DNA from 2 places in the Cupriavidus sp. H18C2 genome. Region 2 is predicted to be linked to the other one. Evidence: predicted binding sites of a transcription regulator. Region 2 holds the regulator's gene; the other holds the start of a gene.

Region 1 (15,189 bases), on a different replicon from region 2:
TGCTACAACCTGAAAGGGACCGAATTCACGGTGAAGTGGCAGGTCTACGATGCGGACGAAGCGATCCGTTCCCTCGATGCTGGCGAGCGAATTCAGAAGATCAGCAAAACGACGCACGTCCATTTGCCCCCCACCAAGATCAAGGGAGATGCCGGCATGCGGGTGCTGGGACTGCACTTCTATCCGGATGATCACGTGGAATTCGAGTTCCGAACGGATCTGCGCGGTACGCGGATTGAATACGCGGACATTTGGGACTGGCTGCGAAAGACCCATAAAAATCTCATCAATCCAAACGAAGACCATAGCAGCGTTGAGTTTCGTCGAGCCGCACGCCTTGCCGCAGACGGCTGGCTCAAGTACCGCCTCACCGATACGAAAGACCTCCAGCAATACGTCTATTTCACGCTGCTGAATCCGCGATTTGATCAGCATCCCACCATCCAGCAAATCATTGCCGAGACCAAGGACAAGCCGGGCGCGTTCGGTGCAGCCATGGAGAGCCTGAGCGCGCCACTCGTTGAAGAACTGAAACGGGACAAGTTCAAGAAGGCCGCGACGGAAGTCACCAATGCTGAACCGACGCCCGGTGATTAACAACAGGGAATGAAGAACGTGCTGAAAGGGTCGAACATGAATAGAAAGCTGATAGGGATACTGCTATTCGCCATGACATGGATAGTAGGGTGCGACGCAGTGTCGTCAGTACCCATTTATGGCGGATTGAGCATCGCGGGATTCAACTACACGCCGTACAACCTGAGCCGGTTTGTGATTACGGATGAGTTCGGGAACAGCGCGAGTGGTGGGGGGGGATCTACCACCGGGGTCGGGTGCCGGAAGACTTAGTTGCTGCTACAACCTGAAAGGGACCGAATTCACGGTGAAGTGGCAGGTCTACGATGCGGACGAAGCGATCCGTTCCCTCGATGCGGGTGAGCGAATCCAGACGATCACGAAGACAGCAAAATTCCATCTGCCCGCAACCGAGATCAAGGGCGAGCCCGGCATGCGGGTACTCGGCTTGCACTTCTATCCAGACGACAGTTTGGACTTCGAATTCCGAACCGATCTGCGCGGCACACGGATCTTCTATTCAGCCATTGATTCGTGGCTGCTCAAGAAGCAGGGAAAAACCTTTGATAGCACCATGGAAGATTGGGTTGCCTTCCGCAGAACGGCAAGGATCGCCGGACAAGGCTGGATCAAATACCGACTAACCGATACACAGGATCTGCAACAGTACGTTTACTACACCCTCTTGATCAATCCGAACTTCGACGCGCATCCCGCCATCCAGCAAATCATCGCCGAGACCAAGGACAAGCCAGGCGCGTTTGGCACGGCCATGGAGAGCCTGAGCGCGCCACTCGTTGAAGAACTGAAACGGGACAATTTCAAGAAGGCCGCGACGGAAGTCACCAATGCTGAACCGACGCCCGGTGATTAACGACAGGGAATGAAGAACGTGCTGAAAGGGTCGAACATGAATAGAAAGCTGATGGATTTGCCCCCGTGTCCCCGGACACGGTCACACCCTTAGATTGATAAGGCCATCGCACGCCTGAACTCGCGCGGAGAGCGGTAATTCAGGGCGCTATGGGGATGCTGCTCGTTGTAGTGCTCGAAGGCAATGGCCAGATTGCGAACGGCCGTCTCGGCATCAGGCTTGGGCATAAAGGCGACATAGTCGCGCTTCATAGTCTTCACAAAGCTCTCGGCCATGCCGTTGCTCTGCGGGCTGCAGACCGGCGTGGTCAGTGGCTTCAAGCCGATTGCCGACGCAAACGCCTTGGTCTTGTCTGCCGTGTAGCCTGAGCCATTATCGGTCAGCCATTCAATTTCCGTCGGCGTCTTCAGCACGTTTCCAAAGCGATTCTCGACGGCGGCCAACATCACGTCGCGGACCACGTCACCGCTATGCCCGCCAGTGGTCGCCGCCCAACTCATCGCCTCGCGGTCGCAGCAGTCCAGGGCAAACGTCACGCGCAGTGGCTCGCCGTTGTCGCAGCGGAACTCAAAGCCGTCAGAGCACCACCGCTGGTTCGTCTTTGCTACCGCAACCTTACCCTCATGCCTGCGCTGCGGGCGTGGCGGGGCCACCCTGCGTTGCAGCAGCAGGCCGTACATTCGCATGACCCGATAGACCCGTTTCGCATTGACGGGCGGTGCACTGTGGCGCTCGCGCTCCCTGCGCAGTACACCCCAGACCCGGCGATAGCCGTAGCTGGGCAGATGAGCGACCGCATTGCGAATCTCCTCGACCAACCCTGCATCGTCGGTTTGTCGGGCGCTGCGCCCGTCCCGCCAGTCTGCAGGGCGAGCCAGCTTCTCTGCCACATTCGAGCGCGCTACACCGAGAACTTCGCAGACCCGCTTCACAGGTCGTCCCCCGGCAATGAGGGTGAGCGCGCAATCCATTTTCGCGACTTCATCACCTCCACTGCCTCACGGAGAATCTCGTTCTCCATAGTCTTCTTGCCCAGCAGGCGCTGTAGCTCACGGACTTGCTTGAGCGCGTCGCTCAACTCCGATGCCGGCACGACTTCTTCACCGGCACTGACCGCCGATAGGCTGCCATCCTGGTACAGCTTGCGCCAATGAAAGAGCTGATTCGGATTGACGCCATGCTGGCGCGCCACCATCGACACCGTCTTGCCCGGCTCGCAGCTCTCGCGCACCATCGCGAGCTTCTCGTCCGGCGACCACCGCCGCCGGCGCTCCGGCCCCGTCAACACTTCCACCAATTCCTGCTTCGTTTTAGTCATAAACACAGTCGTATGCCTACCCGCTATTGTAAGTGGGGGACTGTGTCCGGCGATTCAGGGGGCCGCTCCAGCTGATAGGGATACTGCTTTTCGCCATGACATGGATGACAGGGTGCGACGCAGTGTCGTCAGTACCCATTTATGGCGGATTGAGCATCGCAGGATTCAACTACACGCCGTACAACCTAAGCCGGTTTGTGATTACGGATGAGTTCGGGAACAGCGCGAGTGGTGGGGGGGATCTACCACCTGGGTCTGGCGCAGGTTCGCTTAGTTGCTGCTACAACCTGAAAGGGACCCATTTCACTGTGAAATGGGTGGTCTACGATGCGGATGAAGCGATCCGTTCCCTCGATGCGGGTGAGCGAATCCAGACGATCACGAAGACAGCAAAATTCCATCTGCCAGCAACCGAGATCAAGGGCGAGCCCGGCATGCGGGTACTCGGCTTGCACTTCTATCCAGACGACAGTTTGGACTTCGAATTCCGAACCGATCTGCGCGGCACACGGATCTTCTATTCAGCCATTGATTCGTGGCTGCTCAAGAAGCAGGGAAAAACCTTTGATAGCACCATGGAAGATTGGGTTGCCTTCCGCAGAACGGCAAGGATCGCCGGACAAGGCTGGATCAAATACCGACTAACCGATACACAGGATCTGCAACAGTACGTTTACTACACCCTCTTGATCAATCCGAACTTCGACGCGCATCCCGCCATCCAGCAAATCATCGCCGAGACCAAGGACAAGCCAGGCGCGTTTGGCACGGCCATGGAGAGCCTGAGCGCGCCACTCGTTGAAGAACTGAAACGGGACAAGTTCAAGAAGGCCGCGACGGAATTCACCAATGCTGAAACCGACGCCCGGTGATTAACAACAGGGAATGAAGAACGTGCTGAAAGGGTCGAACATGAATAGAAAACTGATAGGGATACTGCTATTCGCCATCACATGGATGGCAGGGTGCGACGCAGTGTCGTCAGAACCCACTTATGGTGGATTGAGCATCGCGGGCTTTAACTACACGCCGTACAACCTGAGCCGGTTCGTGATTACGGATGAGTTTGGGAACAGCGCGAGTGGTGGGGGGGATCTGATGCCCGGATCCGGTGAGGGCTCCCTGAGTTGCTGCTACAACCTGAAAGGGACCGATTTCACTGTGAAATGGGTGGTCTACGATGCGGACGAAGCGATCCGTTCCCTCGATGCTGGCGAGCGAATTCAGACAATCAGCAAGACAACGCAAGTCCATTTGCCCCCCTACCAAGATCAAGGGAGAAGCGGGCATGCGGGTGCTGGGCTTGCACTTCTATCCGGATGATCACGTGGAATTCGAGTTCCGAACGGATCTGCGCGGTACGCGGATTGAATACGCGGACATTTGGGACTGGCTGCGAAAGACCCATAAAAATCTCATCAATCCAAACGAAGACCATAGCAGCGTTGAGTTTCGTCGAGCCGCACGCCTTGCCGCAGACGGCTGGCTCAAGTACCGCCTCACCGATACGAAAGACCTCCAGCAATACGTCTATTTCACGCTGCTGAATCCGCGATTTGATCAGCATCCCACCATCCAGCAAATCATTGCCGAGACCAAGGACAAGCCAGGTGCGTTCGGTGCAGCCATGGAGAACCTGGCTGCGCCAATCGTCAAGGAATTGAAGCAGAACACGTGCAAGCAAGCTGCCACAGGAGGGAACCATGACTGACTCTTGGAAAATCGATCCTGCGGACGCCACACCCCACGAGGTGTACGACGGTATGCTCGTTTCTCACAAGGCACTCAAACGTGACGAGTGCATTCCATGTGGCGCGATTGTCAAGATGGGGTTCTTCTTCGATGGCTTCGGACGTCACAGGGACCAGGACGATCCGAAGACATCCCGCTACTCGAATATCTGCCGGCTCTGGGAAGCACATCGTAATAATCGCGACTTCCGGCGCAAGGATTTCCCGAACCAGTTCTGGTACCCGTTCTACTACTCCGGCCTCGGCACACCGCTGAACAAGGACGCCGAGAACAGCGAGATTATCTCGGGGGCAACCAAGGCAGGAAAATCAGCGGTGAATCTCGCCACAAAGACGGCCACGAACACCGCCACGAAAGCAACCGGCGTGTCGAAGATTCTGGATATCCCAAAGATTCCCGGCAAGGTGGCAGAGAAGGCGTTATCCGAAGCCTTCGATGAGATGTCGTGGCGCCCGGTTGCAAGGATCCATGACGATATTCTCAAGGAAGCAAACGCCATCCCGGCCAAGGCTGGACGCGTACTGGCCTTTGCGAGCGAAAGCCGGTGGGTCGCGCGCGGCAAGGCATCGGTCCGGGCAGCGCTGTATGACATCAAGAAGAATCCGCTCAAGGCCGCGGCGGTTGCCGTGAAATCCATCGCCGTTGATATGGGAATCGATTCCATTCCCTTCCTGCGCGACAGCCAAGCGGCCGCGATGGTGTTTGGAACCGGCGTCCACGACCGTCTGCAGTGTGCCTTGAAGCAATTCGAAGCGGCCTATCGCCATGTGACGTCGCAGATGGAAAAGGTCCAACGTATTGAAGTCTCGGTGTTTGGGGCGGATCGGGGCGGCGTGATCGCACGCGCGTTCGTGAATGAACTGGTTCGCAAGTACAAGCAGCGCACGGATCTGGATCTGCGTATCGGCGGCGAGTGGGGCAAGGAAGGCCATCCCATCGAAATCCGGTTTCTCGGCTTGCTCGATTCCGTGTCCTCGGTCATGGCCGCGAATGAGTTGCTCAGTATGGTGCCGGTCATCGGGATGGTTAAACAGCACCACGGCGACCGCGAGCTTGCCGTCCCTGCCATCGTCCAGAAATGCGTCCATTTTGCGGCGGCGCACGAACTGCGTTTTTATCAGCGGCTCGATAGCCTGGAGAACACGCGGGGTGAGCAATATCTCTACCCGGGGACCAGCGAGGACATCACGGGCGGTGCCCCACCCGGGTCGTTGGGATTCCGTGGAGAACTGCAGCGCATCGTACTGCGTGACATGTTGCATGAGGCGCTCATGGCCGGGGCAAGGCTCGACACAGTGCTAGAACTAAGGAACCACAAGCCGGAGACTTACGAAAAATTTTCGCTGGCGCCAACCATCACCCAAGGCAACGCCAGTTACAAGATCCCGGATCTGATTTCTGCATATCGTGAACTCGTGCCGCGCAAGGAGGGGCTCGATTTCACCGCCCATATGGAAGTGTTCCTCCGCTGGCTGGCGGTGCGTTACCAGTCGCCGGCGTTTCGCACATTGCTGAACGAACCCGCCGAGGATCTGAAACGGCAGCATCGGGAAACGGCGCAGGCAGCCCGAGAGGCCGAATACGCGTACCGGGCCGAAAGACAACGTACGTCCTTTGATCGCGAGGCGATGGCTGCGGCCTGGATCCGTATGTCCGAGGCACACGATGCCGAGCGCGAATCGCTTCGAAATACGTTGGGAGCGTTGCAACGTCCCTCCATGAAGGTGTGGGACCGCATCGATGAGGAGGCGGCATCGCAAACGCGATGGTTGTCAACGCAGGCCGGGATAAAAAGGGCGGCAGACCTCGCCAAAACACAGCCTCACGACAATGACGACACGAAGAACGCGGCCGATATATTGGAGTCGATGCTAATGAGCCCCGAGGCACTGACGCTTGCCACTGCGTGGAAGGAGGGCGCCACGGGCATGAATCCACTGCCCGAGAAAGTCATGATGCTGTTCGACATGCTGGTTCATGACACGATGCTGACCAGTTGGCATGATCACGTCCTGTCGCCAACGTTGTACTTCCAGACGCGCGCTACCGATACCTTCGGCCTGACCGACGAAGTGGAGGAGGCAAAGCAGAGAGAACAGGATGAGACCTGGGCAAAGCGCATCGACGCGACGCCCGACATGAGGGAATCCACTCGGTGGTCGATTCAGTTTCCCCACTGATTCGATAGTGCGTAGAACGGGGGACGCTTCTGCCGTTTAGCCATAAGAAAGGCCCGCCATCGCGGCGGGCCTTCGTCCGTCCGGAGATCCTGAAGCCTTACTGCGCCGTGCCCGGAATCATCAGCGAGACCGGCGTGTCCGTGCCGGCCGTGCAGGTGGCCTTGAGCATGAACGGTCCCGAGCCAGTTGGCACGATATTGCGCGAGTTGTCGGTCAGCGCCGGAGTCAGCGTGACCGGCCCGCTCACCACGCTCCAGGCCCACGTGCCATTGCAGTTCATGATGCCGTTGTCGTTGCCGCGCTCCATGATGTGTGCCGCCACCGGGATGCCGCCGCCCGGCACCACCAGCGGGTTCGGGCCATCGTAGACCAGCGCCCACTTCGGCGTCTCGGTGATCAGCAGCGTCGCGCGCGGCTTGGCGGACAGCGTCAGGCTGCCAGCCATCTCGGACAACATGCTCTGCAGTGGCTGCGACCCATTCGGCCGGCTCGTCGTCACCGTGGTGACGTGCGTGGTGCCGTTGATGAGCGCCGCCAGCGAGGGCGAGGTGGTGGTGATGGCCCACAGCCCAGTGAAATCGGCCGTTGCATCGATATTGTCGTTGCGCACCACCTGCGAGTTGTACTGCTGCGGATAGCCGTTGAGCACGTTCAGCGCGTTGATCTGCTGGCCGTACTGCGACAGCACCAGCCGGTACGTCTGCACGCTCGTCTTGAACACCGACACGGGGAAGGCGCCGGTCAGCGTGTTGCCGTCGGGCGCAGTCACCTGGACGCTGACGACGGACAGCGCGGGCGTGTCGCTGGTGTTCGCGCCGACCAGCGTACCCACGTTCGTCGCGCCGCTCACCTGGACCGCGGACGAGCTGCTGCGCCACGTCCAGCCCGTGCCGGCCGAAGAGCGATCCGCGCCGTCGCTGTCGATCAGCGATGCGGTCACCGGCAGCACCTGCCCGTTGGTCATCGACAGCACCGGATACGGCAGCGCCAGGCTGTAGGTGCGCGTGCCCGGCGCCACCACGGTAATCGTCGCGGCCACCTGCGGCAGCACGGTGGTGGCGCCGGCGCTGCCGGCCACCGTCGCGCCCACTGAGACCGTGGCCGTGCCGACGCCCACGCCCGTAACCACGGCGCTGCCGGGAACGGTGGCGCCCGCCACGGCGGCGATCGAGGGATGGCTGGACGACCATGTGAAGGTCGTCGCGCCCGTGACATCGTTGCCAAGGTAGTCCACGACCGACGCCGTCAGCGAGATCGTGCTGCCCACGCCCACCTGGCCCGACGTGCGGTTGATGACCAGCGTGTACGACTTGGCAACCGGCGTGGCCGTGCCGCCGCCCGGATTGCTGGCGCCCCCGCCGGTATCGGCCGGCGCCGTCGTGCCCGCGCCGGAGCCGCCGCCCCCGCCGCCCCCGCATGCCGCCATCAGCATCGCCGTCGCGATGCACGCGACCCAGCCGCTCCACTTGCGTGTGCGCATGATTTGTCCCCCGTTATTGTCGGTCCCGTCCCGAGTGCTATCAGCCTAGGCGCGATAGGCAAGGTCCTGTACCGGCCAGATGATTGAGCGGCGGCGCACATATAGGGTGGAGGTCCCCCGATCGGGCTAGGGCTGGACGCCCCGTAATACGCCGGCGGTTGACGGGTCTGCGCGTTTTGCACTACGCTTTGTCGTCCGTCCTGCCCCCAGGCCGGGCCGACCCTTCTACCCGGTACGATGCAAGCCACTTCCCTCGACCTCCGCCACGCCGCTGATGCCCCGCGCATCGGTGCCGCCGTGCGCGTGCGCGTCGCGGGCCTGCTGTCGTGCCGCGCCCTGCGCGCTTCCTCGCTACTGCTAAGCCTACCGATCGGTTGCCGGGCCTAGTGCCGCGTGGCAGTTCGGCAGCCTTTCGCCACTCTTTTCCCTATTTTTCGTCGACGTGAAGCGTGCGCGTGCGCGCGGCGCCTTGCGTTGCCACTTTCCCGCGAGGAAGGAGATTCCCATGCCCATGTTGCGCAACCCGTCCGCCAAGTACCGTCCCGCCACCGTTGTCGACATCCCCGACCGCACCTGGCCGTCGCGCCAGATCACGCGCGCGCCGCGCTGGATGAGCACCGACCTGCGCGACGGCAACCAGGCCCTGATCGAGCCGATGAACAGCGCCCGCAAGCTGCGCTTCTTCGAGCAACTGGTGGCGGTGGGCCTCAAGGAGATCGAGGTCGCCTTTCCGTCGGCGTCGCAGACCGATTTCGATTTCGTCCGCATGCTGATCGAGGAAAACCGCATTCCGGACGACGTGACGATCGTCGTGCTGACCCAGGCCCGCGAAGACCTGATCCGCCGGACCGTGGAATCGGTGCGCGGCGCCCGGCGCGCCACGGTCCACCTGTACAACCCCATCGCGCCGGCGTGGCGGCGCATCGTCTTCAATGCCTCGCGCGAGGAGATCAAGGAAGTGGCCGTGTCGGGCACGCGCCTGATTCGCGCGCTGACCGACGCCATGCCGGAAACCGCATGGTCGTACGAGTATTCGCCCGAGACCTTCAGCCTGGCCGAGCTCGATTTCTCCCTGGAAGTGTCCGACGCCGTGTCGGCCGTCTGGCAGCCCGACGCCGCCCGGCCGATGATCCTGAACCTGCCCACCACGGTGGAATGCAGCACGCCGAACGTCTTCGCGGACCAGATCGAATGGATGCACCGCCGCCTGGCGCGGCGCGAGCACTTCGTGCTGTCCGTGCATCCGCATAACGACCGCGGCACCGCCGTGGCGGCGGCCGAACTGGCCGTGATGGCCGGCGCCGACCGCGTGGAAGGCTGCCTGTTCGGCAACGGCGAGCGCACCGGCAACGTCGACCTGGTCACGCTGGCGCTGAACCTCTACACGCAGGGCGTGGACCCGGAGCTCGATTTCTCCGATATCGACGCGGTGCGCCAGTGCGTGGAGCACTGCAACCAGTTGCCCGTGCATCCGCGCCATCCATACGTCGGCGACCTGGTGTTCACGGCGTTCTCCGGCTCGCACCAGGACGCCATCCGCAAGGGCTTTGCGCAGCAGAAGCCTGACGCGATCTGGGAAGTGCCCTACCTGCCGATCGACCCGGCCGACGTGGGCCGCAGCTACGACGCCGTGATCCGCGTGAACAGCCAGTCCGGCAAGGGCGGCATGGCGTACCTGCTGGAGCAGGTGCACGGCATCTACATGCCGCGCCGGCTGCAGATCGAGTTCAGCCGCGCCGTGCAGGCGATGACCGACGAGACCGGCCTGGAAGCCAGCGCGGAAGACCTCTACGCGCTGTTCCGCCGCGAGTATCTGGACGTCGACGCGCCGGTGCGATTTGTCTCGCACCGCATGGTGTCCACGGCCGACAACGCCGTCGAGATCGAGATGGAACTGGTACGCGACGGCCAGCCGGCGCGGGTACGCGGCAAGGGCAACGGGCCGATCGACGCGGCGGTCGACGCGTTCTCGCGCGGCCTGGGCATTGCCGTGCGCGTGATGGACTACCACGAGCACGCCATGACCACGGGCGCCGATGCCAATGCGGCCTGCTACGTCGAGGTGCGGGTCGGGGATTCGCCCACGGGCTTTGGCGCCGGCGTGGACGCCAGCATCGTGACCGCATCGCTGAAAGCCATGGTGTCGGGCGTGAACCGCCATCTGCAGGCCCGCGGCGGCGAGCAGGCCCGGGCCGCCTGAGCGGGCAACGCTGGCGCTGCCCGCGTGAAAAGCTGGTGTGCCCTGCCCCCACGGGGCACACCCTAAAAGACGTCCTGGCGGACGCCCACGACATGCGCGGTGCACGACCACGAGCGCACAGCGTACGGGCGCCGCGCCACGCGCGCCACGAATAAATCCGCATGTCCATAGAAGCTTCGGCGGCCGCTGGCAAGCGCCGGCAATGATCTGTCGCGCATACGCGACGCGCGAGCAGGGAGTTCCTGTCGGCTGTTGTTCACTTGTTTTGCGTCAAGGTTGAGCGCCTTTTCGCACGACACACTGGTCGCACTTTTTTCGATGTCCCGTGCTTGACCACCATGACAACTGCCAACACTCCCCGCCGCAAATCCCTCGTCTCCTCGCTCTGCATGGCGCTTGCCGCCGCCACGATCGGCACCCTTGCCGCGCCGGCCATCGCCGCCGACGACGCCCAGGGCAACTGGATGGTCCGCCTGCGCGGGACGTACCTGGACATGGCCAACAAGTCCGACCCCGTGGGCGGTGTCGGCGCGTCGGACCGGATCCACGTCAACAACAAATGGATTCCCGAAGTCGACATCACGTACTTCATCGTGCCGCACATCGCCGCCGAGCTGGTGCTGACCTACCCGCAGAAGCAGGACGTCAGCCTGGACGGCAGCCGGATCGGCTCCTTCAAGCACCTGCCGCCCAGCCTGCTGCTGCAGTACCACTTCCTGCCGAACGGCACCTTCCGCCCGTACGTGGGCCTGGGCGTGAACGCCACGCGCGTCTACGGCGTGGACCTGGCCGGCGGCACGCTGGGCCTGGACCGCTGGAGCGTGGGTCCGGCGGTGCAGATCGGCATGGACTACAAGATCAACAAGAACTGGTTCCTGAACGTCGACGCCAAGAAGGTCTGGATCTCCAGCAACGTGTACTCGAACGGCGTGAAGGTCTCCACGGTCAACCTCGATCCGTGGCTGTTCAGCGCGGGCGTCGGCTACCGCTTCTGAGGCCTGGGCGCGGCAGCGCCCAGACACTTTCCACTTGTCTCCTCGAGGAAGGGCCGCCCAACCGGCGACCTTTCCGTCTCACTGCGCGCGGCAATCCCGCGCGCTTTTTTACGGGCGCGCGGGCGGGGACGGGGAAGGTGGACGGGGGGACGCCACGAGGACCGTGGCGCCAGTGGGTCAGCGGAAGGCCGGCTCGTCGAAGCTGCGCAGCTTGCGGGAATGAAGCTGCTCGACGCCGTTCTCGCGCAGGATGCGGATTGCTTCGAGCCCGATCGTCATGTGCTGGCTGACGCGCTGGCGATAGAACGCGTTGGCCATGCCGCGCAGCTTCAGTTCGCCGTGCAGCGGCTTGTCGGACACGCACAGCAGCGTGCCGTACGGCACCCGCAGCCGGAAGCCGTTGGCCGCCACGGCCGCGCTTTCCATGTCGATGGCGATGGCCCGCGACTGGTTGAAGCGCGCGTAGAGCGACTTCGATTTCAGTTCCCAGTTGCGGTCGTCGGTGGAGACCACCGTGCCGGTGCGCATGCGGGTCTTCATCTCGGTGCCGGACAGCCCCGTGACGCGCGCCACGGCCTCCTGCAGCGCCACCTGGATCTCGGCGATCGGCGGCACCGGCACCCACGGCGGCAGATCGTGGTCCAGCACGTGGTCGTCGCGCACGTAGGCGTGCGCCAGCACGTAGTCACCAAGTTGCTGGGACCGGCGCAGGCCGCCGCAGTGGCCCACCATCAGCCAGCAATGCGGCCGCAGCACGGCCAGGTGGTCGGTCATGGTCTTGGCGTTCGACGGGCCCACGCCGATGTTCACGAGCGTCACGCCCAGCCCGTCCTCGCGCACCAGGTGGTAGGCCGGCATCTGCGGCAGCGCGCGCGGCCGCGTGGCGTCCTCGGGCTCCACGCCGCCAAGGTCCTGCACCACGTCGCCCGGTTCGACGAACCGCACGTAGCCGTCGCCGCCATCGGTCGACATCAGGCTGCGCCCCAGCGCCACAAATTCGTCGACGTAACGCTGGTAGTTCGTGAACAGCACGAAGCGCTGGAAATGCTGCGGCGCCGTGCCCGTGTAGTGGTAGAGCCGCTGCAGCGCCAGGTCCACCCGTTCGGCAGAGAACAGCGACAGCGGCCACGCCTCGCCCGGCGTGGGCTCGAAGGTGCCGTTGGCGATGGAGTCGTCGATCCGGCTCAGTTCGGGCAGCACGAACGACGCTTCCAGCTCGCGGGCCTGCGTGTAGCTGATGTCGGTGGTCGACGCCTCGATCACGAACGGCAGCGGGATCGGCCGGCGCGACAGCCCCACGACCACCGGCACGCGGTGATAGCGCATCAGGCGCTCGATCTGGTCGCGGTAGTAGTCGCACAGCAGGTCCGGCCGGGTCACCGTGGTGCCGTAGACGCCGGGGTAGGCCACCGTGCCCCACGACGGGCGGCTGTCGGTGACCATCGTCTCCAGGTTGACGGAGATGCCGAGGTACGGATAGCACGCGTGCGCGGCCGACGGCAGGGGCTTGCCCTGGGCGAACGCGTCGAAGCGCGCGCGCACCGCCGCCACGGAGCTGTCGTAGATCTCGCGGATGCGCGCCAGCGCGTCATCGGCATCGCTGAATTCGGCCAACTGGTCGGCCGGGTGTGCGGAAGAGAAGATCGGGGCGTCCATGGCAGCCATCATACCGCCAGCCTTGGCGCCGCGACAGGCCATCGGGCCCCGCCGCCGGCGCGCGCTGGCGGGGGCGTTGCTGCGTGCGGACGCTCGCACTCCGCGGCCAAAGTTGTTTGACGCCGCCGCATCCGCTTCGCTACACTCTGCGCCGAAATACGCGACAAATCAGCGCGATACATCGCGCGAATCGCGGCGCAGCCGCTCTGCGTCCCCCACTTCCGGAGGGGCTGCTCGCATGCGCTCCGGAATCACGCAGGAGGAATTGTCGATGGAAATCCGTAATCCGTTGCCCGCCGAGATCGAGGCAGCCCGGCTGCTGCTGGCTGCCAACGGCTGGGAACAACGGGTCGGCAATCCCGAGCGCTTTGCCCAGCTCATCGCCAACTCGCAGCGCGTGGCGGTGGCCGTGGAGCACGGCGAAGTCATCGGCTTCGCACGCGCCCTGTGCGACGACATCTCCAACGGCTATATCTCGATGGTCGCGGTCGCGCCCCAGCACCGGCGGCGCGGCATCGGCCGCGCGCTGCTGCGCCACGTGATGGGCAACGATCCCGACATCACGTGGGTCCTGCGTGCGGCGCGGTCCTCGGAGGCGGCCTTCTTCGGCCAGCTTGGCTTTACGCCCTCGATGGTGGCGATGGAGTGGCGCCGCCGCTAGGCCGCCTACTGCGCCATCGCGCGCCGGAATTCCTCGGCCGTACCCATCTGGCGGAACAGCTTGCCGCCCGGCGCGAACCGGTCCGCCGACGACAACCCGCCCACCACCACCGGTTCGAATCCCACCTCCCGCACCAGCGCCGATGCCACGGCCAGCGCCTCGGCATCGTCGGCCGCCAGCGGCACCGCCATCGGCGGCCCGCTGCGGTGGCTTTCCCGCGTGAATTCCGCCGCGCCCGTGAAATTGAACGCGCGGACGATGCGCGCACCCTTCAGGTACTTGGCCGTCGTCGCGCCGATGCCGTTGGCCTTGACCTCGTCGACGATGGCGCCGTCGCGCGCCGCGATGGCGTTGGTGGCGTCGAGCACGATCTTGCCCTGCCAGCGGTGCTGCTGCCCCACCTCGGGCACCGCGCTGTAGGGCACGGCCAGCAGGATCACGTCGGCAAAGGCCAGCGCCTGGGCCACCGTGCCGGTGCGGGCCAGCGGGCCCAGCGGATCGGCCAGCGACTTCAGTTCCTCGGGATGGCGCGACGCGAACAAGACCGGATGGCCGGCCTTGACGAACAGGCTGCCCACGGCGCCGCCCAGCCGGCCCGATCCGACCACGCCGATCTTCAACCGCGCCGGCTCGCGCGTGCCCTGCGCCATGGCATGGCCGGCCGGCACCGTCAGCAGCATGCTCCAGCCGCCCGCGATCAGCACCCTGCGCCGCCCGTGCGACATCCCGCGAAATCCGTGTGCCATGGCCTGTCTCCCGCTTGCTTCCTCCGATCACTCTAGGCGAAAACACGCGCCAGCGAGCCGCTGGCCTGTCACGGGAATGTCATGCCCGGCGTCCCGGACCGGCGCGCGGCCATGTGACGCGGACGCCGCACGTCCGGCTAGCCCCGCCATAACAGCAACGCCCCGGCACCTGCCGGGGCGTACCCGTTTCTGCGGGCCTTATTCGGGCTGGATATTGGCCGCCTTGATGATACGGCCCCACTTGTCCGATTCCTGCGACTGGAACTTGGCCAGCTCGGCCGGCGTGCTGGTGAAGATGTCGGTACCCGTGGTCTTGTAGAAGTTCGACGCCGTCTCGCTCCTGGCCGCCTTCACCAGCATCTGGTTCAGCTTCGTCACCACGGCGGGCGGCGTGCCGGCCGGGGCGTAGGCCGCGAACCAGTAGCTCATCTCGTAGCCCTTGACGCCGGCCTCGTCGATGGTCGGCACGTCGGGCGCCAGCGGCGAGCGCGCCTTGCCGGACACGCCCAGCGCGCGCAGCTTGCCGGTCTTCACCTGCGGCAGGCCGGTGGCCGTGTCGGTGATCATCATCTGGATCTGGTTGCCCAGCAGGTCGGTGATCGCCAGCGGATTGCTCTTGTACGGCACGTGCAGAAGCTGCACGTGGGCCATCTGCTGGAACAGCTCGCCGGCGATGCGCGACGACGAACTGCCGCTGCCGAAGCTGAGCTTGCCCGGTTCCTTCTTCGCCAGCGCGATGAATTCCCCGACG
Region 2 (15,189 bases):
CCTGCAGTACGAGTGCATCGGCTGCGGGGCCTGCATCGACGCGTGCGACCAGGTCATGGACAAGATGGATTACCCGCACGGGCTTATCCGGTACACGTCCGAGAACGCCATGCGCCAGAAGCTGTCGCCGACGGCGGCGCGCAAGCGGCTGCTGCGTCCGCGCACCATCGTCTATACGCTGATCTGGCTGGCGCTGAGCGCCGGTTTCATCGCCTCGCTAGCGATGCGGACGCCGCTGAAGGTCGACATCATCCGTGACCGCGGCGCGCTGGGGCGCGAAGTGGAAGGCCGCTGGATCGAGAACGTGTACCGGCTGCAGCTCATCAATGCGACCGAAGCGCCGATGAAGATCCGCGTGCAGGCCAACAGCGCGGAAATGCAGGACCTGACTGTCGAGTACGACCAGGGCGCGGAAGGGCTGGCACCGACGTCGAACCGCCTGCTGCCGATCCGGATCCGCGTGCCGATCGAGGATGCGAAGGAGGGCACGCACAAGATCGAGGTGACCGTCACGGCCGAGACCGGCACCGATCGCGACGTACGAATTCGGCAAAGTACGAGTTTCATCGTCCCGCGCAATCTGTGACGCTGTGGCGGAAGCGCCGGGCGAATGGCCAAACTGGAGAGCGAAATGAACCCGAACCCCGCAAAACCCTGGTACAGGGAACCCTGGCCATGGATTCTGATGAGTGGCCCGCTGCTGGCAATGATCGGTTGCGGCGTCACGATCTGGCTGGCCAATGGCCATGCCGACATCCCCGTCGCCGACGCCGCCCGTCACGGACTGGTGGTCGAGAAAGTCGGGTCCGCGCCAACCGAACCGCCGGCGAGGCGCCCATGAGACTCCGCTGGCTGATGTGGGTGCTGTGGCCGGCGTTTCTGATGGGCGGCGCGGCCACGGCAGTCGTGTTCTCGGTTGTGGATCCTGGTGACCTGAGCTTCTTCGGCCACCCGGTGGAGGCGTCGCGGCAAGCGGTCTACACAGTGGGCTTCCTGGTGGCGTGGCTGTTCTGCGCGCTCTCCAGCGGACTTACGCTGTACACGATGCCGGTAAAGCTGAGCGATACCGATGAACTCGAATAGCGCAGTCGAACAAAAAGGCCGCTCCGGATCTGCTCTGACGCGGCCTTTGTCGTGATACGGGGCGGGCGGCAGGTGCCACGGGCCTCAGCAGGATCGGCTGTACACCTGCTTGATGGCGGCCATGTCGATCAGCTTGACGTGCCGTTGGCGGATCTGGATCAGACCGGCCTCGGCGAATCGCGAGAACAGCCGGCTGACCGTTTCCAGTTTCAGGCCAAGGTAGCTGCCGATTTCCTCGCGGCTCATGCGCAGCACGAACTCGGTGGAGGAGTAGCCGCGCGCGGAGAGTCGCTCGGACATGTTGACGAGGAACGCGGCCAGCCGCTCTTCGGCACGCATCGAGCCGAGCGTGATCAGCATGACCTGGTCCTGCGAGATTTCCTTGCTCATCAGCCGCAGGAACTGGCCTTGCAGCGAGGGCAGGTGGCCCGACAGCGCTTGCAGTTCGTCATACCGGACGACGCAGACTTCGGTGTCCTCGAGCGCCGTTGCATCGGAAGCGTGCTGCATCTCGCCGAGACCGTCGAGGCCGATGACTTCGCCGGGCAGATGAAAACCGGTGATCTGCGTGCGGCCGTCTTCCATCGTGACGTGCGTCTTCAGCGTGCCGAAGCGGATGGCATACACGGCGCTGAGTGGTTCGCCCATGCGGTACAACGTTTCGCCCTTGTGAACTCGCACACGTTCCTGCACGAGCGTGTCCATCTTCACGAGGTCCTGTTGCGACATGCCCACCGGCAGGCAAAGTTGACCCATTGCACACGTGGAACAACGGGGCGACATCTCGGTGACGGGGATGGAAGTCAACAATTGAGTGCTCGTATGAATGCGCTTGCAGCGAGGGCGCGATGCAGGCATTTTACAGCGTCGAGTGACGCAGAAGCGAGGAACAGTTGCCATTTGGTGTGCTTTTAAGCGTTTTTCTGATGGCCTTGCTCGGTGGCATGCATTGCGCCGCAATGTGTGGAGGAATTGCTATTGCTGCGGAGCAAAAACGGCCGAGCAGTGCAACGATTTTCGTACACCGTTCACGAAATCAATGGTGGGCCGAACTCTGCGTCATGCACGCCGGGCGCATCACGACCTACATGCTGCTGGGCGCGGCGTTAGGCGCCGTCGGTGCGACGGTGTGGCGGCAGGACTATCTGCCTTTGCAGCGATGGCTCTATGCGCTGGGCAGCCTGATGCTGGTGCTGACGGGCGTCTGGCTGCTGCGCGGTCGCGTGATCGGGATGGAATGGATCGAGCGAACGGCTGCGAAGGCAGCGGCACCGGTAGGGCGGCTTGCGGGCTGGTTGTCGGTCGGTCTGCCCGCCGGCTTGCGTCCATCGCAGCGGGCCACGCCGATGCTGCGCCGCTACGGCATGGGTCTCGCCTGGGGATTGGTCCCATGCGGCATGGTCTATGGCGCACTCGCGCTGGCGCTGCTGGCCGGTAACGCTGCGTCCGGAGCACTGGTGATGGGGGCCTTCGGGCTAGGCACGCTGCCGAATCTGCTGGTCATGTCGGGTATGTCCGGATACCTGCGGCAGTGGTCGCGCAAACGGGGGGTGAGGGTCGCCTCTGCCGCGCTGGTCATCGGTTTCGGTGTGCTGGGCGTGGCCCGGGCGGTATGGCTGCCTGAGACGCTGGCGCAACATGGTTTTTGCGTGGTGTTCTGAATCGGCCACAAGGCCGGGTTGCGGGCGGGACCGGGAATGCCATACAATCGCCAGAACCACGGTATCGCGCCGCACCATGTTTCTGGCGTCGCCGGACCGCTGTCCCGATCTGGGGCGCGTGTCCAGGTTTCCGGCCACTCCGGTGCACCGGCAACGTCTCTACAGTCCATCCGGTTCAAAAGATCTGGTTAAAAGACCGGCGACGGTTGGGAAGGTGGCGCCGGCCAGGGCGATGTTGCCCGAGCCGATATCGGTATTTTCTTGCCGTCTTGGCCATCCGGTGGCCCAGGCGAATGTCCGCCCCGAAGGGAGAAGGCGCGACGCAAGAGGTCCGTCGACTGGAGAAGCTGGCCAGCCCCGGACGATCTCCTGCCGGACCGACCCGGCAATTCGATGCAAGGAATGATGTGCACGGCTGCGCTGCATTAGGCGGGCGAGCTGGCTGCGCGATGAGATGGCGATGGCTCTGGCCTCGCTGTATCTGCAATCTCCAGTGCCCCGGGACTCGTCCGGGGGCAGGTGCAAAGACAGGCTGCACGCAATCACATGAATACCCAAGAGGCGAAGATCGTCCTCGAGACCGCGCTGATCTGCGCGCAGGAGCCGCTGCGCGTTGGCGATCTGCGGCGGCTGTTTGCCGACGACGTCGGCGCCGACACCATCCGGGTGTTGCTGGAACAGCTCCGGCAGGACTGGCAGCAGCGCGGGGTCGAGCTCGTTGCGCTGGCCAGTGGATGGCGGTTCCAGAGCCGTCCGGAGATGCGCGAATTCCTGGACCGGCTGAACCCGGAAAAACCGCCCAAGTACTCCCGCGCGGTGATGGAGACCTTGGCCATCATCGCGTACCGCCAGCCGGTGACGCGGGGCGACATCGAGGAAATCCGCGGCGTCACGGTCAGCACCGACGTGGTCAAGAAGCTTGAGGACCGCGGCTGGATCGAGGTCATCGGCCATCGCGACGTGCCGGGCCGCCCGGCGCTCTATGCGACGACCAAGGCGTTCCTGGACGACCTGGGGCTGCGCTCGCTGGACGAGTTGCCGCCGCTGGAGGACGCCCAGGCTCAGGCCCAGGCCAACCTGCTGGACCAGCAGGCGATCGATTTCGAGGAAATCGCCACGGCCAACCCGCCGGCCGGCGATGAAGAAGCATTCGCCGCGCCCGTCGCCGATCCGGCGGCTGCCGCAGCGGCCGGGCCGGAGCCCGTGACCGAAGTCGGGGCCGAAGCCGAAGCCGAGGCCGGACCGGTGGCAGGCGCCGCCGACGAGGCGGATAGCGATACCAGCGTCGCCCTGCAGCCCGAGGAGGATGGGCAGGACGATGCGCCGGTGGCACATGCCAACGGCTACCACGTGGACACCGGGGCCGCCGTAGCGCAGACCCCCGAGCGTTCGGAACCGGCTGGCGAGGACTCGCCATTCCCGGCCGAAGACGACGAGCGTGTGTCCAACTGAACAACATGCAACATCGATAGTGAATACTTTGTCTGATTCCGCTGAGCAAGACGTCCGCCGCCCGGACGTGCCGGGCGATACCGGCGCAGCCCCCGATACGGGCAACGACGCCGACGGCGCGCCGCGCCGCAAGGGGCTGCGTCGCGGTCTGCGCAACCTGGTGGCCTCGCGCCGCCAGGCCGGGCAGGACCGGGACGCAGGCCGTTCGGAGGCTGACGCCGCCGCGCCGGCCGATGCCAACGCCGCCCAGCCCGCCGCACCGCGCGGCCGTGGTCGCCGCAAGCCCGCGGCGACGGCCGAAGCCGGTGCGCCGGACGCCGCCCAGGGCGATGCTGGCGAAAGCCAGCCGGCCCAGCCGGCGGGTCAGGGCCAGCGCAAGCGCCGCCAGCAGCCGCAACGCAAGGCCGCCCTGGTCGATGGCGACAGCAAGCCGGCCGCCGAGCAGCCCGGCAAGCGCAATCGCAACGGCCAGCGCAAGAACCAGGCTGGCGCAGGCCGCCAGGGTGCGGCAGGCGGTGGCGCGCGGGGCGAACCGCGCCAGGGCGACAAGCCTGCCAGGCCGGCCGGCAAGGGCGCCTCGGCCAAGCCCGCGGCGGGCGGCGAGGACGTGTTCCGCTTCGTGATTTCCGAGCAGTACGACGAGGAAGAGACGATCGTGCCGCGCACCAAGGCCAAGCCGGTGCGCGAGCTGACGTCCGACGACGACGCGCCCAAGCTGCACAAGGTGCTGGCCGAAGGCGGCCTGGGATCGCGCCGGGAGATGGAAGAGCTGATCCTGCAGGGCCGCGTGTCGGTGAACGGGCTGCCGGCCCACATCGGCCAGCGCATCCTGCCGACCGACCAGGTCCGCGTGAATGGCAAGCTGATCCACCGCAAGGTGTCGACCAAGCCGCCGCGCGTGCTGCTGTACCACAAGCCGTCCGGCGAAATCGTCAGCCAGTCGGACCCGGAAGGCCGTCCGACCGTGTTCGACAACCTGCCGCGCATCAAGAACGGCAAGTGGGTGGCCGTGGGCAGGCTGGACTTCAACACCGAAGGGCTGCTGATTTTCACGACGTCGGGCGATATCGCCAACCGCTTCATGCATCCGCGCTACGGCGTCGAGCGTGAATATGCGGTGCGGACGCTGGGCGAACTGGCCGAGGCCGACCGCCAGCGCCTGCTGCACGGCATCCAGCTCGACGACGGCGAGGCCAACTTCCTGCGGATCGCCGACGGCGGCGGGGAGGGCGTGAACCAGTGGTACCACGTCGCCCTGACCGAGGGCCGGAACCGCGAAGTGCGCCGGATGTTCGAGGCGGTCGGTCTGACCGTGTCGCGCCTGATCCGCACGCGCTACGGCCAGTTTCTGCTGCCGCGCGGCCTGAAGCGTGGCCGCTGGCAGGAGCTGGAAGGCACGGAAGTGCGCACGCTGATGGCCAATATCGGCCTCAAGGCGCCGGCCAAGGCCGAGCAGTCCGGTGGCAAGGGCGCCACCAAGGTGGGCGGGCGCAAGCAGCGCACGGAAGCGGCCATCGCCGGCATGCCGATGCACACGGGCATGGACGGCCTGCCGCGCTTCGAGAAGGCCGGGGGCAACCGTGGCGGCAATAGCGCCGGACGCGGCCAGCCCGACCCGATGCAGACGTCGATGGGCTACATTCCGTCGGGGCCGGCGCCGCTGACGTCGCATACGACCAAGTTCGGCGGCGGCATGGGCGGCGGTGGCGGCATGCGTGGCGCTGGCGGCGGCAAGGCCGGCGGTGCCGGTGGCGGACGCGGCGGTCGCAACGGCAACCTGGGCAATCCTGGCGCCGGCGGCAACCGTCCGCGCCGGGGTGGTGGCGAGGTCAACGGCAATGTGATGCCCAAGGCCGCCAAGGCTGGTGGCGGCAATCGCCGGCCGCGCGGCGGCGGCGGTGGTGGCCGCGGCGGTCACCGCTGACAGATCGCGGGCCGGTTCGGATACCCCGTCCCGGCCCGAATCTGGCGCGAATGCCATTCGCTTTTGCCTTTTAGCCGGCATCCGCGTATAATCAAAGTCTATTCAAAAGTATCATCCTCGGCGAGGATGGGCGAATGATGGGCATTGCGCCCATTTTTTTTGGTTCGCCCGTTTGTGCTTGCGACTGGACAACGTCACCCGGTGTGGCGCGTCCGGGCCGCGGATGATGGGGCAGGCAGGGCTTACAGGTCGTTTCGGAACCTCGATTTCAGAACGTTGTGTTGTCCGAAGTCTGCCAAGTATTGAAAGCCACTATTCGGGATTACAGTGCATCTGGCAGATTTGATCGAAACCACCCTTACCGGCATGGGCTACGAGCTGGTTGATCTTGAGCGAGCCCCAGCCGGACTTCTGCGTGTCTACATCGATCAGCCTGAAACCGGCATCGTCATCGAGGATTGCGAAAAAGTCAGCCGACAGCTCACGCACGTGCTGATGGTCGAGAACGTCGACTACGAGCGCCTCGAGGTTTCGTCGCCCGGCCTGGACCGTCCGCTCAAGAAGCTGGCCGACTTTGCGCGTTACGCAGGCGAGGAAGCCCGCGTCACGCTGCGTCTGCCGGTCAATGGCCAGAAGAATTTCGTCGGCATCCTGCGCGAACCCGCGGGCGAGGCCGGGGCCGAGAAGATCGGCCTGGAATTCGAGGGCAAGGATGGGCCGGCACTGCTGGAATTCGCCATATCCGATGTCGACAAGGCACGCCTCGTGCCGGTAATCGACTTCAAGGGAAATCAAAGAAAAGGGAACAAGCAATGAGCCGCGAAGTTCTGTTGCTCGTCGATGCGCTAGCGCGCGAGAAGAACGTCGACAAGGATGTGGTGTTCGGTGCGCTGGAGGCAGCTCTGGCCTCGGCCACCAAGAAGCGCTTCGAGGAGGACGTGGATATCCGCGTCCATATCGACCGTGAATCCGGTGAGCACGAAACGTTCCGCCGCTGGCTTGTGGTCCCCGACGAACAGGGCCTGCAGGAGCCGGACAAGCAGATCCTGCTGTTCGAAGCCCGCGAGCAGAGTGCCGACATCCAGCTCGACGACTTTATCGAAGAGCAGATCGAATCGGTCGAATTCGGCCGGATCGGCGCCCAGGCCGCCAAGCAGGTGATTTTGCAGCGCATCCGCGACGCCGAGCGCGAGCAGATCCTGAACGACTACCTGGACCGCGGCGAGAAGATCATGACCGGCACGGTCAAGCGCGCCGACAAGAAGGGTCTGATCGTCGAATCGGGCCGGGTCGAGGCGCTGCTGGCCCGTGACCAGATCATCCCGAAGGAAAACCTGCGCACGGGCGACCGCGTGCGGGCGTATATCCTCAACGTGGACCGCGCCGCGCGCGGCCCGCAGATCGAACTGTCGCGCACCGCGCCGGACTTCCTGATCAAGCTCTTCGAGAACGAAGTGCCGGAGATGGAACAGGGCCTGCTGGAGATCAAGGCGGCCGCCCGCGACCCGGGCGTGCGGGCCAAGATCGCCGTGGTGGCGCATGACAAGCGTATCGACCCGATTGGCACCTGCGTGGGCGTGCGTGGCACGCGCGTCACCGCCGTGCGCAACGAGATTGGCGGCGAGGCCGTGGACATCGTGCTGTGGTCGGAAGACCCGGCGCAGTTCGTGATCGGCGCGCTGGCCCCGGCGCAGGTCCAGTCGATCGTGGTCGACGAAGAGAAGCACAGCATGGATGTGGTGGTCGACGAGGAAAACCTCGCCGTCGCCATCGGTCGCAGCGGTCAGAACGTACGCCTGGCGTCGGAGCTGACCGGCTGGCAGATCAACATCATGACGCAGGAAGAGTCCGCGCAGAAGCAGGCCGAGGAAAGCGAGCAGGTACGCAAGCTGTTCATGGCCAAGCTGGACGTGGACGAGGAAGTGGCGGACATCCTGATCGAGGAAGGCTTCTCCACGCTGGAAGAAGTGGCCTACGTGCCCATCAGTGAAATGATGGAAATCGAGGCGTTCGACGAGGACACCGTCAACGAGCTGCGCAACCGCGCCCGCGATGCGCTGCTGACGATGGAACTGGCCCGGGAAGAAAAGGTGGAAGAGGTGTCGCAGGACCTGCGATCCCTGGACGGCCTGAACCCGGAGCTGATCGGCAAGCTGGCCGAAGGCAATATCCACACGCGCGACGACCTGGCCGAACTGGCCGTGGACGAACTGGTCGAGATGGCCGGTGTGAGCGAGGATGACGCCCGCACGCTGATCATGAAGGCACGGGAACATTGGTTTAACTGAGGGACACGTCCGGGCCCCCGCGGCCCGGACGCGCTTTCCGCATACGAATTGTCCCGACGTAGAAACCGAGCATTGAAAGGGTTTGAATGGCAAGCACAACAGTTGCCCAACTGGCCGCAGAACTGAGCCGCAGCCCTGCTGCACTGCTGGAACAATTGCAGGCAGCTGGGGTGGGCAAGGCAAAGCCTGAAGACATCATTACCGAATCGGACAAGACCCGGCTGCTGGAGCATCTCAAGCGGTCGCACGGTCAGTCCGATGACAGCGCACGCAAGAAGATCACGTTGACCAAGCGCGAAACGTCCGAGATCCGCCAGTCGGATTCCACGGGCAAGACCCGCACGGTGCAGGTCGAGGTGCGCAAGAAGCGCGTGCTGATCAAGCGCGACGAAGTCGAATCGCACGATGACGGCGCCGACGCCCACGCCGCTGCCGACGCCGAGGCCGCCGAACAGGCGCGCCGCGACGACGAACAGCGCCGCCAGCAGGCCGAGGCCCTGGCCCGCCAGGAAGCCGAGGCCCAGGCCGCCCGCGAGGCCGCCGAGCGCGAGGAAGCCGAGCGCCGCGCCAGGCAGGAAGCCCTGGAGGCCGAACAGCGCCGCCAGGCCGAACTGCTGGCCGAGAAGGCCGCCGAGGAAGCCGCCGCCGAGCGCGCAGCCACCGAGGCCGCCGAGGAAACCGCGCGCCAGAAGGCCGAGGAAGACAAGGCCCGTCTGGCCGCCGAGCGCCAGCAGGCGCAGAAGAACGCCGACGACGCCAAGGCTGCCGCCGACAAGGCCCGCGCCGAGCAGGACAGCGCCAAGGCCGCCGCCGACAAGGCGCGCGCCGAACAGGACGCTGCCGCCCGCCGCCGCCGCGAGGCTGCCGAAGCCGAAGCCCGTGCGATCCAGCAGATGCTGAACGCCCCGGCCCGCGTGCTGAAGGCGCCGTCGGAGCGCAAGGCCGAGGAAAAGAAGGCCGAGCAGACCGGCACGCTGCACAAGCCGGTGAAGCCGGCCGGCGCGACCACGGAAGCCAAGAAGGACGAGAAGAAGACCACCACGGCGCCTGCCGCGACCACCACTACCACCACGGCCGACAAGAAGGGCGGCAAGGGTGCGAAGGGCGGCTGGCAGGACGACAACCGCGGCGGCAAGAAGGGCGGCGGTCTGAAGACGCGCGGCGATTCGTCGGGCGGTACCGGCGGCTGGCGCAGTGGCCCGCGTGGCCGCGGCGGCAAGCAGCACGCCGACGACGGCCGCAGCAACTTCCAGGCGCCGACCGAGCCGGTGGTGCGCGAAGTGCACGTGCCGGAAACCGTCTCCGTGGCCGACCTGGCGCACAAGATGGCCGTCAAGGCGTCCGAGGTCATCAAGCAGATGATGAAGCTCGGCCAGATGGTCACGATCAACCAGGTGCTGGACCAGGAAACCGCCATGATCGTGGTGGAGGAAATGGGCCACAAGGCGTTCGCCGCCAAGCTGGACGATCCGGAAGCGCTGCTGGTGGTGGACGGCGAGGACCATGCCGACGCCGAGCTGCTGCCGCGTCCGCCGGTGGTGACCGTGATGGGTCACGTCGACCACGGCAAGACGTCGCTGCTGGATTACATTCGCCGCACCAAGGTTGCAGCGGGCGAAGCCGGTGGCATTACGCAGCACATTGGCGCGTATCACGTGGAAACGGACCGTGGCGTGATCACGTTCCTGGACACCCCGGGTCACGAGGCCTTCACGGCCATGCGTGCCCGCGGCGCCAAGGCCACCGACATCGTCATCCTGGTGGTGGCGGCCGACGACGGCGTGATGCCGCAGACCAAGGAAGCCATCGCGCACGCCAAGGCTGCCGGTGTGCCGATCGTCGTGGCCATCACCAAGGTCGACAAGCCCGAAGCCAACCCGGACCGCGTCAAGCAGGAACTGGTGGCCGAGCAGGTGGTGCCGGAAGAATACGGCGGCGATTCGCCGTTCGTGCCGGTGTCCGCCAAGACCGGTGCCGGCATCGATGACCTGCTGGAGCAGGTGTCGCTGCAGGCCGAAGTGCTGGAACTGAAGGCGCCGGTCGACGCGCCGGCCAAGGGTCTCGTCGTGGAAGCCCAGCTCGACAAGGGCAAGGGCCCGATCGCGACGATCCTGGTCAGCAGCGGCACGCTCAAGCGTGGCGACGTCGTGCTGGCAGGCAGTGCCTACGGCCGCGTGCGCGCCATGCTGGACGAGAACGGCAAGCCGGCGAAGGAAGCCGGCCCGTCGATCCCGGTGGAAATCCAGGGTCTGTCGGAAGTGCCCGCCGCCGGCGAGGAAGTGCTGGTGCTGCCGGACGAGCGCAAGGCGCGCGAAATCGCGCTGTTCCGCCAGGGCAAGTTCCGCGACGTGAAGCTGGCCAAGCAGCAGGCGGCCAAGCTGGAAACGATGCTGGAGCAGATGGCCGAAGGCGAAGTGCAGTCGCTGCCGCTGATCGTCAAGGCCGACGTGCAGGGTTCGCAGGAAGCGCTGGTGCAGTCGCTGCAGAAGCTGTCGACCGCCGAAGTGCGCGTGCAGATCGTGCATGGCGGCGTGGGTGGCATCTCGGAATCGGACGTCAACCTGGCGACCGCTTCGAAGGCTGTCATCATCGGCTTCAACGTGCGTGCCGACGCCGGCGCGCGCAAGCTGGCCGAGCACAACGGCATCGACATCCGCTACTACAACATCATCTACGACGCCGTGGACGAGGTGAAGGCGGCGATGTCGGGCATGCTGGCGCCCGAGAAGCGCGAGACGACGATCGGCCAGGTGGAAGTCCGCCAGGTCTTCCGCGTGCCGAAGGTTGGCGCCGTGGCCGGCTGTATGGTCACCGACGGCCTGGTCAAGCGGACGTCGCTGGTCCGCGTGCTGCGCAACAACGTGGTGATCCACGACGGCGAACTGGACTCGCTCAAGCGGTTCAAGGACGACGTCAAGGAAGTCAAGCAGGGCTTCGAGTGCGGTCTGTCGATCAAGAACTTCAACGACGTTCAGGAAGGCGACCAGCTCGAGGTGTACGAAATCACCGAGGTGGCGCGTACGCTGTAAGGCGATACGCAAAGACGGCAGGCTCCGGCCTGCCGTTTTCACATCGGCAAAGCAAAAGTTTGCATGGCCAAGAAAGGCAATATCTCTTCCCGTAACCTGCGCCTGTCTGACCAGATCCAGAAGGAACTGGCCGGCATGATCCAGCGCGAGATCCGCGATCCGCGACTGGGGCTGGTGACGCTGCAGTCGGTGGCGCTGACGCCCGACTACGCGCACGCCAAGGTCTATTTCACGGTGCTGGGCGCCGAGCCCGAGGTGGCGGCCGCCATCCTCAAGGAAATGGCCGGCTACCTGCACTCGCTGCTGTTCAAGCGGCTGCATATCCATACCGTGCCGACGCTGCATTTCCACCACGACACGTCGGTGGAGCATGCCATCGAGATGTCGAAGCTGATCAACGAAGCGAATTCGACGCGCGCCAAGGACGACGAGTAAGTCCGGCGTTCCCCTGCGAGCCGGCCCGGTGCCGGCGCCGCAACCCTCTTTTCCCTCCGCAATGACCGATTCCCAAGCCAACCGTCCGCCCCGGCTGCCGCGCCGGGACGTGCATGGGGTGCTGCTGCTGGACAAGCCGCTGGGCCTGTCGTCCAACGACGCGCTGGTGCGCGCCAAGCGCCTGCTGCGCGCCAACAAGGCGGGGCATACCGGCACGCTCGATCCGCTGGCCACGGGCCTGCTGCCGCTCTGCTTTGGCGAGGCGACGAAGTTCTCGCAGGACCTGCTCGACGCCGACAAGACCTACGAAGCCCAAGTACGCCTGGGCGCCACCACGACCACCGGCGACGCCGAGGGCGAGATCGTGGCCGAGCGTCCGGTGACCTGCGACCGCGCGGCGCTGGACGCCGCCGTGGCGCGCTTTACCGGCGAGATCGAACAGGTGCCGCCGATGTACTCGGCGCTGAAGAAGGACGGCCGGCCGCTCTACGAATACGCGCGCGCCGGCCAGACCGTCGAACGCGCCGCGCGGCGGGTGACGATCCATGCGATCACGCTGCTCGACGTCGATCTGGCGAATTTACGATTCACGATGCGCGTGACGTGCAGCAAGGGCACGTATATCCGGACGCTGGCCGAGGACATCGGCGAGGCGCTGGGCTGCGGCGCGCACTTGACGGCGCTGCGCCGGACCGGCGTGGGCGACCTGACGCTCGATGGCGCCGTGACGCTGGAGCAGATCGACGCCCAGCCCGACGAGGCCCGGCCCGCGCTGCTGGCGCCCGCGGACGCGCTGCTGCAACGCTGCCCGCCCGTGCACCTGGACGCCGCCGCGACGGCGCGCTTCCTGCAAGGCCAGCGCATCGCGCGCCGCGACCTGCCGGAGGCCGAAGTGCCCGAAGACGGCACGCTGGCGCGCGTCTATGCGGAAGGCAAGCTGCTGGGCGTGGCGCGCATGCGCGAAGGAGCCCTGCGGCCCGAACGGCTGGTGAAGATCTGAGTGTTCTCTCTGGGTTTCCCCTCTCCCGCTTGCGGGAGAGGGGCAGGGGAGAGGGCGGGCCGTTCAATTTGCGGCGTGTCGGCAATGGCACCGCTGGCCCTCACCCCCAACCCCCCTCCCGCGAGCGGGAGAGGGGAGCTACACCCCCCCCGCCGTCCAAATCCCTCGCAGCTAAATCCCCCGTCTCCAACCTTCAATGCGCCCCCGCCGCATCGGCACCGCCGCCGCCTTGCGCCCGCTTGGTCAGCCAGACGAACACGATCAGCACGAAGAACAGCACGCCCGAGATCCAGAAGATGTCGTTGGCGCCCAGCATCGACGCCTGCTGCGACAGGTTGCGCTCGATGACGCCGATGGCCTGCATCTTCGACATGCCCATCTGCATCAGGTGGTCGAGCTGCGCCTGGTAGGCCGGGTTGTACGGGTTGATCTGCTCCACCAGCTGGGCGTGATGCAGCGCCGAGCGGTTCTCCCAGACCGTGGTCGAGATCGACGCGCCAATCGCGCCGAACGTGATCCGCACGAAGTTCGACAGCCCGGAAGCCGCGGGAATCTTCTCGGGCGGCTGCCCGGACAGGATGATCGACGTCAGCGGGATGAAGAACATCGCCATGGCCGCGCCCTGGATCAGCGTCGGGATCACCAGCGCGCGCGTGTCCACGCCGGTCGTGAAGCCGGCGCGCATGAAGCTGACCGCGCCGAACGTGATGAACGCCATGGTCGCCACCCAGCGCGCGTCCACCTTCGGCAGGATCCGGCCGATGATCGGCGACAGGATGATGGCGAAGATGCCCACCGGCGCCGTGACCAGCCCGGCGTCGGTCGCCGTGTAGCCGATGATGGTCTGCAGCCACAGCGGCAGGATCACGAGGTTGCCGAAGAACAGCCCGTACGCCACCGAAATGGCCACCACGCCCGCCGCGAAGTTGCGGCCCTTGAACAGGTGGATGTCGACGATCGGGTGCTTTTCGTAGAGTTCCCAGGCCAGGAAGAACAGGAATCCCACCACGGCGATCACGGTCAGCGCCACGATCAGGCCCGAGTGGAACCAGTCCAGCTCCTTGCCCTTGTCGAGCATCAGTTGCATGGACCCGACCCAGATCACCAGCAGCGCCAGGCCGATGCGGTCGATGGGCAGCGTGCGGGTGGGCGTCTCGCGGTCGCGGTAGATGGCCCAGGTGACATAGGCCGTCAGGATGCCGATCGGCACATTGATATAGAAGATCCACGGCCACGTCATGTTGTCCGAGATCCAGCCGCCCAGCAGCGGCCCCATGATCGGCGCCACAAGGGTGGTCATGCCCCATAGCGCCAGCGCCATCGAACTTTTGGCCGGCGGATAGCTGGCCAGCAGCAGCGCCTGCGACAGCGGGATCATCGGCCCGGCCACGGCGCCCTGCAGCACGCGGGCCGCCAGCAGCGTCTCCAGGTTGGGCGCCACGCCGCAGAGCCAGGACGACACCACGAACAGCAGGATCGACAGCACGAACAGCCGCACCGCGCCAAAGCGCGTGGTCAGCCAGCCCGTGAGCGGCACCGAGATGGCGTTGGCCACCGCGAACGACGTGATGACCCAGGTGCCCTGGTTCGGCGAAACGCCGAGGTCGCCGGAAATGGCCGGGATCGATACGTTGGCGATCGACGAGTCGAGCACGTTCATGAACGTGGCCAGCGACAGCGCGATGGTGCCCAGTATCAGCTTGCCGCCCGTGAGCGGCGGATGCGCGGCGGGGCGCGCGGGGGCCGGCGACGGGGCCGGAGCCGCGCCGTCGCCCGGCGTTGCGATGGTGGAATTCGCCATGGGCAGTCAGCCAGTCGTGCGGGGGATCAGGTATGGGCCGGCTTGGCCGCCGGGGCGCGCGCCGCGCTGGCGGGGCCCGCCATGCCGCCCGGGGCCTGCGGGCGGCCGCCGTTGTTCACCGCGATGATGCGGGCGATCAGCGCGTCGGCGTCCTGCGCCACCTTGTCGTAGACGTCGGTCTGCAGCGGCTTGGCGGCATTGGCCGACACCAGCGAGGCGCCTTCCTCCTTGCGGACGTCGACCGTGACGTTCATCGACAGCCCCACGCGCAGCGGATGGTCCTTCAGTTGCTGCGGATCCAGCGCGATCCGCACCGGCAGGCGCTGCACCACCTTGATCCAGTTGCCGGTGGCGTTCTGCGCCGGCAGCAGCGAGAACGCCGCGCCGGTGCCGGCCGAGAAGCCCACCACGTGGCCCGTGTACTTGACCTTGGAGCCGTAGACATCGGCTTCCAGCTCCACCGGCTGGCCGATCCGCATGTGCGTGATCTGCACTTCCTTAAAATTGGCGTCCACC

Evidence for each region. The regulator FNR, encoded in region 2, switches genes on or off when oxygen is low (the NO sensors DNR and NnrR bind a similar motif). The targets are predictions, from matches to a motif close to TTGATNNNNATCAA.
Region 1: a site for FNR is predicted at 10,641-10,654, ahead of EPAKOI_RS16990 (OmpW/AlkL family protein). Genes of this name have one in related genera too.

Annotation. Positions count from the first base shown of each region.
Region 1 covers NZ_CP186011.1:70,340-85,528, reverse strand. Annotated here, with positions in the region: gene EPAKOI_RS17035 (hypothetical protein) at 31-597, shown strand; gene EPAKOI_RS17030 (hypothetical protein) at 884-1,450, shown strand; one part of gene EPAKOI_RS17025 (IS3 family transposase) at 1,540-2,426, opposite strand; one part of gene EPAKOI_RS17025 (IS3 family transposase) at 2,426-2,744, opposite strand; gene EPAKOI_RS17020 (hypothetical protein) at 2,864-3,640, shown strand; gene EPAKOI_RS17015 (hypothetical protein) at 3,654-4,091, shown strand; gene EPAKOI_RS17010 (hypothetical protein) at 4,057-4,479, shown strand; gene EPAKOI_RS17005 (hypothetical protein) at 4,472-6,700, shown strand; gene EPAKOI_RS17000 (hypothetical protein) at 6,798-8,180, opposite strand; gene leuA (2-isopropylmalate synthase) at 8,692-10,380, shown strand; gene EPAKOI_RS16990 (OmpW/AlkL family protein) at 10,770-11,375, shown strand; gene EPAKOI_RS16985 (AMP nucleosidase) at 11,553-13,043, opposite strand; gene EPAKOI_RS16980 (GNAT family N-acetyltransferase) at 13,303-13,692, shown strand; gene EPAKOI_RS16975 (NADPH-dependent F420 reductase) at 13,698-14,438, opposite strand; gene EPAKOI_RS16970 (Bug family tripartite tricarboxylate transporter substrate binding protein) at 14,637-15,189, opposite strand, start outside.
Region 2 covers NZ_CP186010.1:2,044,895-2,060,083, reverse strand. Annotated here, with positions in the region: gene ccoG (cytochrome c oxidase accessory protein CcoG) at 1-586, shown strand, start outside; gene EPAKOI_RS09345 (hypothetical protein) at 632-841, shown strand; gene EPAKOI_RS09340 (hypothetical protein) at 838-1,083, shown strand; gene fnr (fumarate/nitrate reduction transcriptional regulator Fnr) at 1,168-1,893, opposite strand; gene EPAKOI_RS09330 (sulfite exporter TauE/SafE family protein) at 1,977-2,744, shown strand; gene scpB (SMC-Scp complex subunit ScpB) at 3,291-4,196, shown strand; gene rluB (23S rRNA pseudouridine(2605) synthase RluB) at 4,225-6,120, shown strand; gene rimP (ribosome maturation factor RimP) at 6,448-6,936, shown strand; gene nusA (transcription termination factor NusA) at 6,933-8,408, shown strand; gene infB (translation initiation factor IF-2) at 8,495-11,437, shown strand; gene rbfA (30S ribosome-binding factor RbfA) at 11,501-11,872, shown strand; gene truB (tRNA pseudouridine(55) synthase TruB) at 11,934-12,872, shown strand; gene EPAKOI_RS09290 (DHA2 family efflux MFS transporter permease subunit) at 13,066-14,673, opposite strand; gene EPAKOI_RS09285 (HlyD family efflux transporter periplasmic adaptor subunit) at 14,700-15,189, opposite strand, start outside.